3 regions of the Allobosea sp. RAC05 genome follow, and region 2 is predicted to be linked to each of the others. Evidence: predicted binding sites of a transcription regulator. Region 2 holds the regulator's gene; each other region holds the start of a gene.

Region 1 (2,257 bases), 2.4 Mb from region 2:
TCGTAGTCGCTGTCCTTGACCTCGGGCAGGAAGACGCCGCCGGCGAATTTGCGATTGTCGTCGGTGCCGGTGGTGACCGCCTTCATCAGCTCCGTGCCGTGGTCGAGGAAGGCCTTGCGGACCTTGGCGACGATCTCGGGCTTCACCTTGGGGCTGGCGATCATCACGTCGTTGGGCAGGTCGCGGCCACGGGCCACCACGGTGAAGCCGGTCTTGGTGTCGCTCTCGCGGATGCGCTGGAGATGGGTGAGGTTAAGGCCGATGGCGGCGATGTCGCCGCGCTTCATCGCCTCGACCGCGACATTGCGCTTCACGAAGATCGGCTTGTAGTCGACATTGTACTTCAGGCCGAAATCGGCGAGCGCCTGCGCGGGGCCGAGATGCTGCGAGGTCGAGCCGATCTCGCCGAAGGAGATCGTCTTGCCCTTGAGATCGGCGACGCTCTTGATCGGCCCGTTCGCGAGGACCGCGACCTGGCTGAAATAGTCCGGGCGCTGCCAGCCGACCACCGGCACCGCCTGGGTGCGGGCCTTGAACACGACATACTCGGCCGGCCCGGTCAGGACGAAGTCGACCTGGCCGGCGGCCATCGCCTCGACGGCGGCCGTGCGGCCCGACACCGCGAAGAACTGCACCTTGACGTCGGCGACCTTCTCGAAGGCGGCCTTGAACGGGCCGAATTCGCGCTGGAGCGATTCCGCCCCGTCGATGTCGGTGACGGCGAAGCGGATCGCGTCCTGCGCCTGGGCGGCAGGCGTGGCGAAGGCGGCCGCTGCGGCGAGCAGCGCGACGGCGATGGGCTTCAGCATGGGGCGGTCTCCCGTTTAACGATGGGTCAGCGGCTAGTGAAGCCTTGCGACGCAGGGGTGACGGCTGCTTGACGGTTCGGTGACGAAGTCTGTCATGCGGCCGTCATCCCCGGATTCCATGCGCGGTCGGCCGCACCCTTCGATCGCGGCAGGGAGATGGATGTGGCGATTTCGATTACGGGCGGCGATATCCTGGGCGATGGCCTCGAGCGTCGCGACCTCGCTGTGGCTGACGGCCTGATCGCTGCCTTCGACACCGCGCCGCGCGCGGGCGCTCTCAGGCTCGATGCGACCGGGCTCCTCGTGCTGCCGGGGCTCGTCGACTGCCATGGCGATGCCTTCGAGCGCCACATCATGCCCCGGCCGCGGGTTGCCTTCGACATCGACCTCGCTTTGAAGGATGCCGACCGGGCCCTGCTCGCCAATGGCATCACCACCGCCTTCCACGGCGTGACCTGGTCCTGGGAACCGGGCCTGCGCGGGGCGCAGAACGCCCGCGCCCTGGCCGAGGCGATCGCGCGGCTGCAGCCGGAACTGGGCGCCGATACCCGCTTCCATCTGCGCCACGAGACCTTCAACCTCGATGCCGAGCCGCAGATCCTCGACTGGCTGGCCGAGGGCCGCGTCGGCGTGCTCGCCTTCAACGACCACACCGAGGGCACGCTGAAGACGCGCCAGCGCCCCGACAAGATCGGCAAGATGGTCGAGCGCACGGGCCTCTCGACGGAGGCCTTCATGGCGCTGGTCGAGGCCGTCTATGCCCGCAAGCCCGAGGTCGAGGGCTCGATCACGCGGCTTGCCGCGGCGGCGCGCGCAGCCGGCGTGACGATGTTCTCCCATGACGACATGACGCCCGACATGCGCGCCTGGTACCGTTCGCTGGGCGTGACCGTCGCCGAGTTCCCGATCGACGAGGCCACCGCACGCGCGGCCGACGCCCATGGCGAGGCGATCGTCTTCGGGGCCCCCAATGTCGTGCGCGGCGGCTCGCATACCGGCTGCCCGAGCGCCGAGGAGATGGTGCGGGCCGGGCTCTGCACCATCCTGGCCTCGGACTACTACTATCCGGCGCTGGCGCTCGCGCCGTTCCTGCTGGCGCGCCGCGGCGCGGCCTCCTTCGCCGAGGCCTGGGCGCTGGTCTCGCGCGCTCCGGCGCAGGCGCTGGGCTTGGACGACCGCGGCGTCATCGCGCCGGGCAAGCGCGCCGATCTCGTTCTCGTCGAGGATGGCCCCCATCCCCGCATCGTCGCGACCATCGCCGCCGGCCGGCTCGTCCATCTCGCCGACCAGCGCCTGCTGGGGTGAGGCTCGCGGGCCTCGTGGCGCTTGCGCCCGGGGCTGGTCGCGGCCCGATCCTGCGGGTGGCCGCCGCAGGTGCATCGCGTCGCATTTTCGGCTAGTCAGCCGCCATGACCGCCCTTTCGCCCGAGCTGCTGCGCTTTTCCGTC
Region 2 (2,257 bases):
CCGGGCGAGGTCGAGATCGGGCCGCAGGTCGATCTCCAGCTCGGCCGAGCCGTCCCGCGCGATCGCCTCGCGCAGCGGCCCCGACAGCGCATAGATCGCGCCGCCCTCGAGTCCATGGGCGTCGATCATCGCCTCGCCAACAATCTCTTTGCCGGCAAATTTCAAGGTGATCCGCTTCAATGGCACGCCGGCGAAACGCTCGCGCAGCGTCGGCGACCAGGCCACCGCGAAGCCGCCATTGGCGGGCCGCAAGGGCGAGACGGCAACGCCCCTCCCCGCCAGCAGCGGCACCCAGCCGCCATCGGAGCCGAGCCGCGGCCAGCTTGCCCCGCCCAGCGCCAGCAGCGTCGCATCGGGGGTGAGCGTCACCGTCTCGCCGGCCGCCGTGGCGAAGGTCAGCGCTCCCTCGGCCCAGCCGGTCCAGCGCCGGCCGGCTTCGAGCCGCACGCCGAGCCCGTCGAGCCGGCGCAGCCAGGCGCGCAGCAGCGGCGAGGCCTTCATCGCCTTGGGGAAGACGCGCCCGCTGGTGCCAATGAAGCTCTCCGCGCCCAGCCCGTCGGCCCAGTCGCGCAGCGCCTGCGGCGGGAAGGCGTGAACCGCGGGTTCGAGCCAGTCCCGCGCCGCGCCGTAATGCGGCAGGAAGGTCTCCAGCGGCTCGGAATGGGTCAGGTTGAGCCCGCCGCGCCCGGCGAGCAGGAACTTCCGCGCCGGCGACGGCATCCGCTCATGGATCGTGACGCGATGGCCGGCCTGCGCCAGCCGCTCGGCGGCGATCAGCCCGGCGGGGCCGGCGCCGATGATGGCGATGTCTTTGCTGTGCATCGGGCCGGCTTGCGCCGTCGGACGCCGCGGGTCAAGCGAGGCGGGCCAATGCCGCCGTCATTCTCGGGCGGACCGAAGCGCAGACCCGAGAATCTCGATCAGGATCATCTCCCGCGAGAGATGCTCGGGTCGAGCCCGAGCATGACGCCTCCTCGCCTTCAAACCCGCGCAAATGTCTCGTCGAAGGCGTAGCCCGCGCCGCGGACCGTGCGCAGCGGGTCCTTGGCGTCGCCCGGCGTGATCGCCTTGCGCAGACGCCCGACATGGACGTCGACCGTGCGCTCGTCGATGTAGACGTCGCGGCCCCAGACAGCGTCGAGCAGTTGCGCGCGCGAATAGACCCGGCCCGGCGCCTGCATCAGGAATTCGAGCAGGCGGAACTCGGTCGGGCCCAGATGCAGCTCCTCGCCGGAGCGGCGCACGCGCCGCGTCGTGCGGTCGAGTTCGAGATCGCCGGCCGTCAGCAATCCGGCGACATGGCCGGGCTTCGCCCGGCGCAGCAGCGCCTGGATGCGCGCAATCAGCTCCGGCAGCGAGAACGGCTTGACGACATAGTCGTCAGCGCCGGTGGCGAGCCCGCGCACCCGCTCGGTCTCCTCGCCCCGTGCGGTGAGCATGATGATCGGCACCCGCTCGGTGTCGCGCCGCGCCCGCAGCCGGCGGCAGAGTTCGATGCCCGACAGCCCCGGCAGCATCCAGTCCAGCAGCACGAGATCGGGCGTGTTGTCGCGCAGGTGCAGCTCGGCGTCGTCGCCGCGCGCCACGCTGTCGACCACGAAGCCCTCGGCCTCGAGATTGTAGCGCAGCAGCAGGGTGAGGGGTTCCTCGTCCTCGACGATCAGGATGCGGGCGGCCATGGCACGGTTCCGTTCTTGGCGTTTGTGCCGAAACGCATCGTCATGCTCGCCCTTGTGGCGAGCATCCACGTCTTGAACGCGGGGTGGGTCCGGCGAAGACGTGGATGGTCGGGACAGGCCCGACCATGACGGCGAAGGCTCCGGCGCAGTCGGTGTTGTCAGCTTCCCGTCACGGCCTCGACCGTGATGTCGGTGGTCTCGAGCTTGGGCCGGTTGATGTCGAGCGACTCGCCGGTGACGAGATAGTGGATCGTCTCGGCGATGTTGGTGGTGTGGTCGCCGATGCGCTCGACGTTCTTGGCGCAGAACAGGAGATGCGTGCAGAAGGTGATGTTGCGCGGATCTTCCATCATGTAGGTCAGAAGCTCGCGGAAGAGCGAGGTGTAGAGCGCGTCGATCTCGCCGTCGCGGTGCCAGACCTCGAGCGCCTTCTGCTCGTTGTTGGTGGCGTAGGCGTCGAGCACGTCCTTGAGCTGCGCCTGGACCAGCCGGCTCATATGCTCGAGCCCGACCACGGCCCGGTGCGGCGGCGAGAACTGGCCCGAGATCGCCACGGCGCGCTTGGCGATGTTCTTGGC
Region 3 (2,257 bases), 2.3 Mb from region 2:
CGCCTGCGGTCGTCGGCCGCTCCAGCTCGAAGACGCAGTCGGTCAGCGAGGCGTTGAGGACGGGGGCGCGCACGGCGTGGCCGTCGAGCTTGCCCTTCAACTCGGGGTAGATCAGCGCGATCGCAGTGGCGCTGCCGGTCGTCGTCGGCTGCAGCGAGAGCATGGCCGAGCGGGCGCGGCGGAGATCCTTGTGGGGCGCATCGACCACGACATTGGTGTTGGTCGGGTCATGGATCGTGGTGATCTGCCCGTGCCGGATACGCAGGTTCTCGTGCACGACCTTCACCACCGGGGCGAGGCAGTTGGTGGTGCAGGAGGCGGCGGTGACGATCGGATGCGAGGCCGGGTCGTAGAGATGCTCGTTGACGCCGACAACGACGTTGAGGACGGACGCGTCCTTCACGGGGGCGGCGACGATGACGCGCTTGGCGCCGCGCTTCAGATGCCCCTCCAGCGTCGCGGGCGTCAGGAACTTGCCCGTGCATTCGAGCACCACATCGACGCCGAGATCGCCCCAGGGAATGTCGCCTGGCGCAGCTTCCGCCGAGAAGCTTAAGCGGCGGTCGCCGATCGTGATCGCGTCCTCCCCGGCACTCGCGATGCCGCCGCGCCAGCGCCCCTGCATGCTGTCGAATTCGAGGAGATGGGCGGTCGCAACCGCGCCGCCCTTGATCTCGTTGAGATGGACGATGTCGAGCCGGTTGCCGGCGCGCGGATCGTCGCCCTGCCGGTCGGCCGCGCCCAAAGCCGCCCGCAGCGCCAGCCGCCCGATGCGCCCCATGCCATTGATGCCGACCCTCATGATCCCTGCTCCCTGCCCCACGACCTGCAGCGTCCATGAACCGGATGACGGGAACATGTCAACATGTCGGTTGACTCCGACATGTTGCGCGACAATTATTATGTTGTCCCTCACCGACATAATGAGATGAAGACATGGAAACGTCCCCTCTCAAGGTTCTCTTCGTCTGCAAGGGCAACCACGCCCGCTCGATCATGGCCGAATCGATCATGCGCCGCCTGCCCGGCGGCACGTTCACCGTCTTCAGCGCCGGTTCGCAGCCCCGGCCGCAGATCAATCCCTTCGTGGTGCGGCTGCTGACCTCGCTGAACCACGACCTCACCGGTCTGGCGCCCAAGAGCTGGGACGACTTCGCCAGGCCGGGAGCGCCAGAGCTCGACTTCGTCTTCACCCTCTCCGAGACCGCCGCCAACGCGGTGCCGCCTGCCTGGCCCGGCAATCCGACGACGGCCCTGTGGACGCTGCCCGACCCCGCCGCCTTCGAGGGCGACGATGTCCAGAAGGCGCTTGCCTTTGCCGACGCCTACCGCATGCTCAACAACCGCATCTCGATCTTCGCGAGCCTGCCGCTGGCGACCCTGCAGGGCATGGCGCTGCAGCATCGACTCGACGCGATCGGCCAGGACAAGGGGCGCCGCGAACCCGCCGGCGTTCCTTCAGCACCGAGGGAAGACGCCGCTTGACGCCCAGACGGCCCAACGCAGGACGGCCCACGCCGAAGCTCGACACGATGGACGCCGTCGCCCTGCTGGGGGCGCTGGCGCAGCCGACCCGGCTCGAGATCGTCCGGCTGCTGATGCGCTACCGGCCGCATGGCCTGGCGGCCGGCGATATCGGCCGTCTTCTTGCGGTCGCGCACAACACGCTGTCCGCGCATCTGGCCGCGCTCGAGCAGGTCGGGCTGCTGGCGTCGCGGCGCGAGGGCCGCCACATCATCTTCGCCGCCCAGGCCGCGCGCGCCGATGCGCTCCAGGCCTTCCTGGCCGAGGCCTGCTGCACTGAAGGCCCCCTGCCCTGTGCGGATGCGGCGCCCGCCTTTCCGGCGCGCCGCGACCCGGTGGCGAGCGAGCGGCCCTTGCGCGTCCTGGTGGTCTGCACCGGGAATTCGGCCCGTTCGATCATGGCCGAGGCTGTGCTCAACCGCGAGGGGCTGGGGCGGATCCAGGCCTTCTCGGCCGGCTCGCGCCCGCAGGAGGCCCCCCACCCGCTGGCCCTGCGTCTCCTGTCCGATCTCGGCTACGACATCTCCGAGATGCGGTCGAAATCCTGGGACGAGTTCCTGGGGCCGGAGGTAGCGCCGCTCGACCTCGTCGTCACGGTCTGCGACGACGCCAGCGAGAGCGCCTGCCCCGCCTTCCCTGGCGTGCCGCTGCGCGTGCATTGGGGGCTGGACGATCCTGCTGCAGCGACCGGCCCCGAATCAGCCAAGCGCGCCGCCTTCCTGCAGAGCTATCG

The links. Region 2 encodes PhoB, which activates phosphate uptake and scavenging genes when phosphate is short. Its sites were predicted from a motif close to TGTCATNNANCTGTCAT; they were not measured.
Region 1: BSY19_RS12915 (alpha-D-ribose 1-methylphosphonate 5-triphosphate diphosphatase) is a predicted target of PhoB. The motif match lies at 900-916, and genes of this name have one in related genera.
Region 3: BSY19_RS13510 (ArsJ-associated glyceraldehyde-3-phosphate dehydrogenase) is a predicted target of PhoB. The motif match lies at 847-863, and genes of this name have one in related genera.

What each region holds. Positions count from the first base shown of each region.
Region 1 covers NZ_CP016464.1:2,003,982-2,006,238, forward strand. Annotated here, with positions in the region: gene BSY19_RS12910 (PhnD/SsuA/transferrin family substrate-binding protein) at 1-809, opposite strand, end outside; gene BSY19_RS12915 (alpha-D-ribose 1-methylphosphonate 5-triphosphate diphosphatase) at 966-2,114, shown strand; gene dusA (tRNA dihydrouridine(20/20a) synthase DusA) at 2,219-2,257, shown strand, end outside.
Region 2 covers NZ_CP016464.1:4,453,520-4,455,776, forward strand. Annotated here, with positions in the region: gene BSY19_RS24605 (TIGR03862 family flavoprotein) at 1-822, opposite strand, end outside; gene phoB (phosphate regulon transcriptional regulator PhoB) at 981-1,679, opposite strand; gene phoU (phosphate signaling complex protein PhoU) at 1,838-2,257, opposite strand, start outside.
Region 3 covers NZ_CP016464.1:2,117,205-2,119,461, reverse strand. Annotated here, with positions in the region: gene BSY19_RS13510 (ArsJ-associated glyceraldehyde-3-phosphate dehydrogenase) at 1-802, opposite strand, end outside; gene BSY19_RS13505 (arsenate reductase ArsC) at 937-1,485, shown strand; gene BSY19_RS13500 (arsenate reductase/protein-tyrosine-phosphatase family protein) at 1,482-2,257, shown strand, end outside.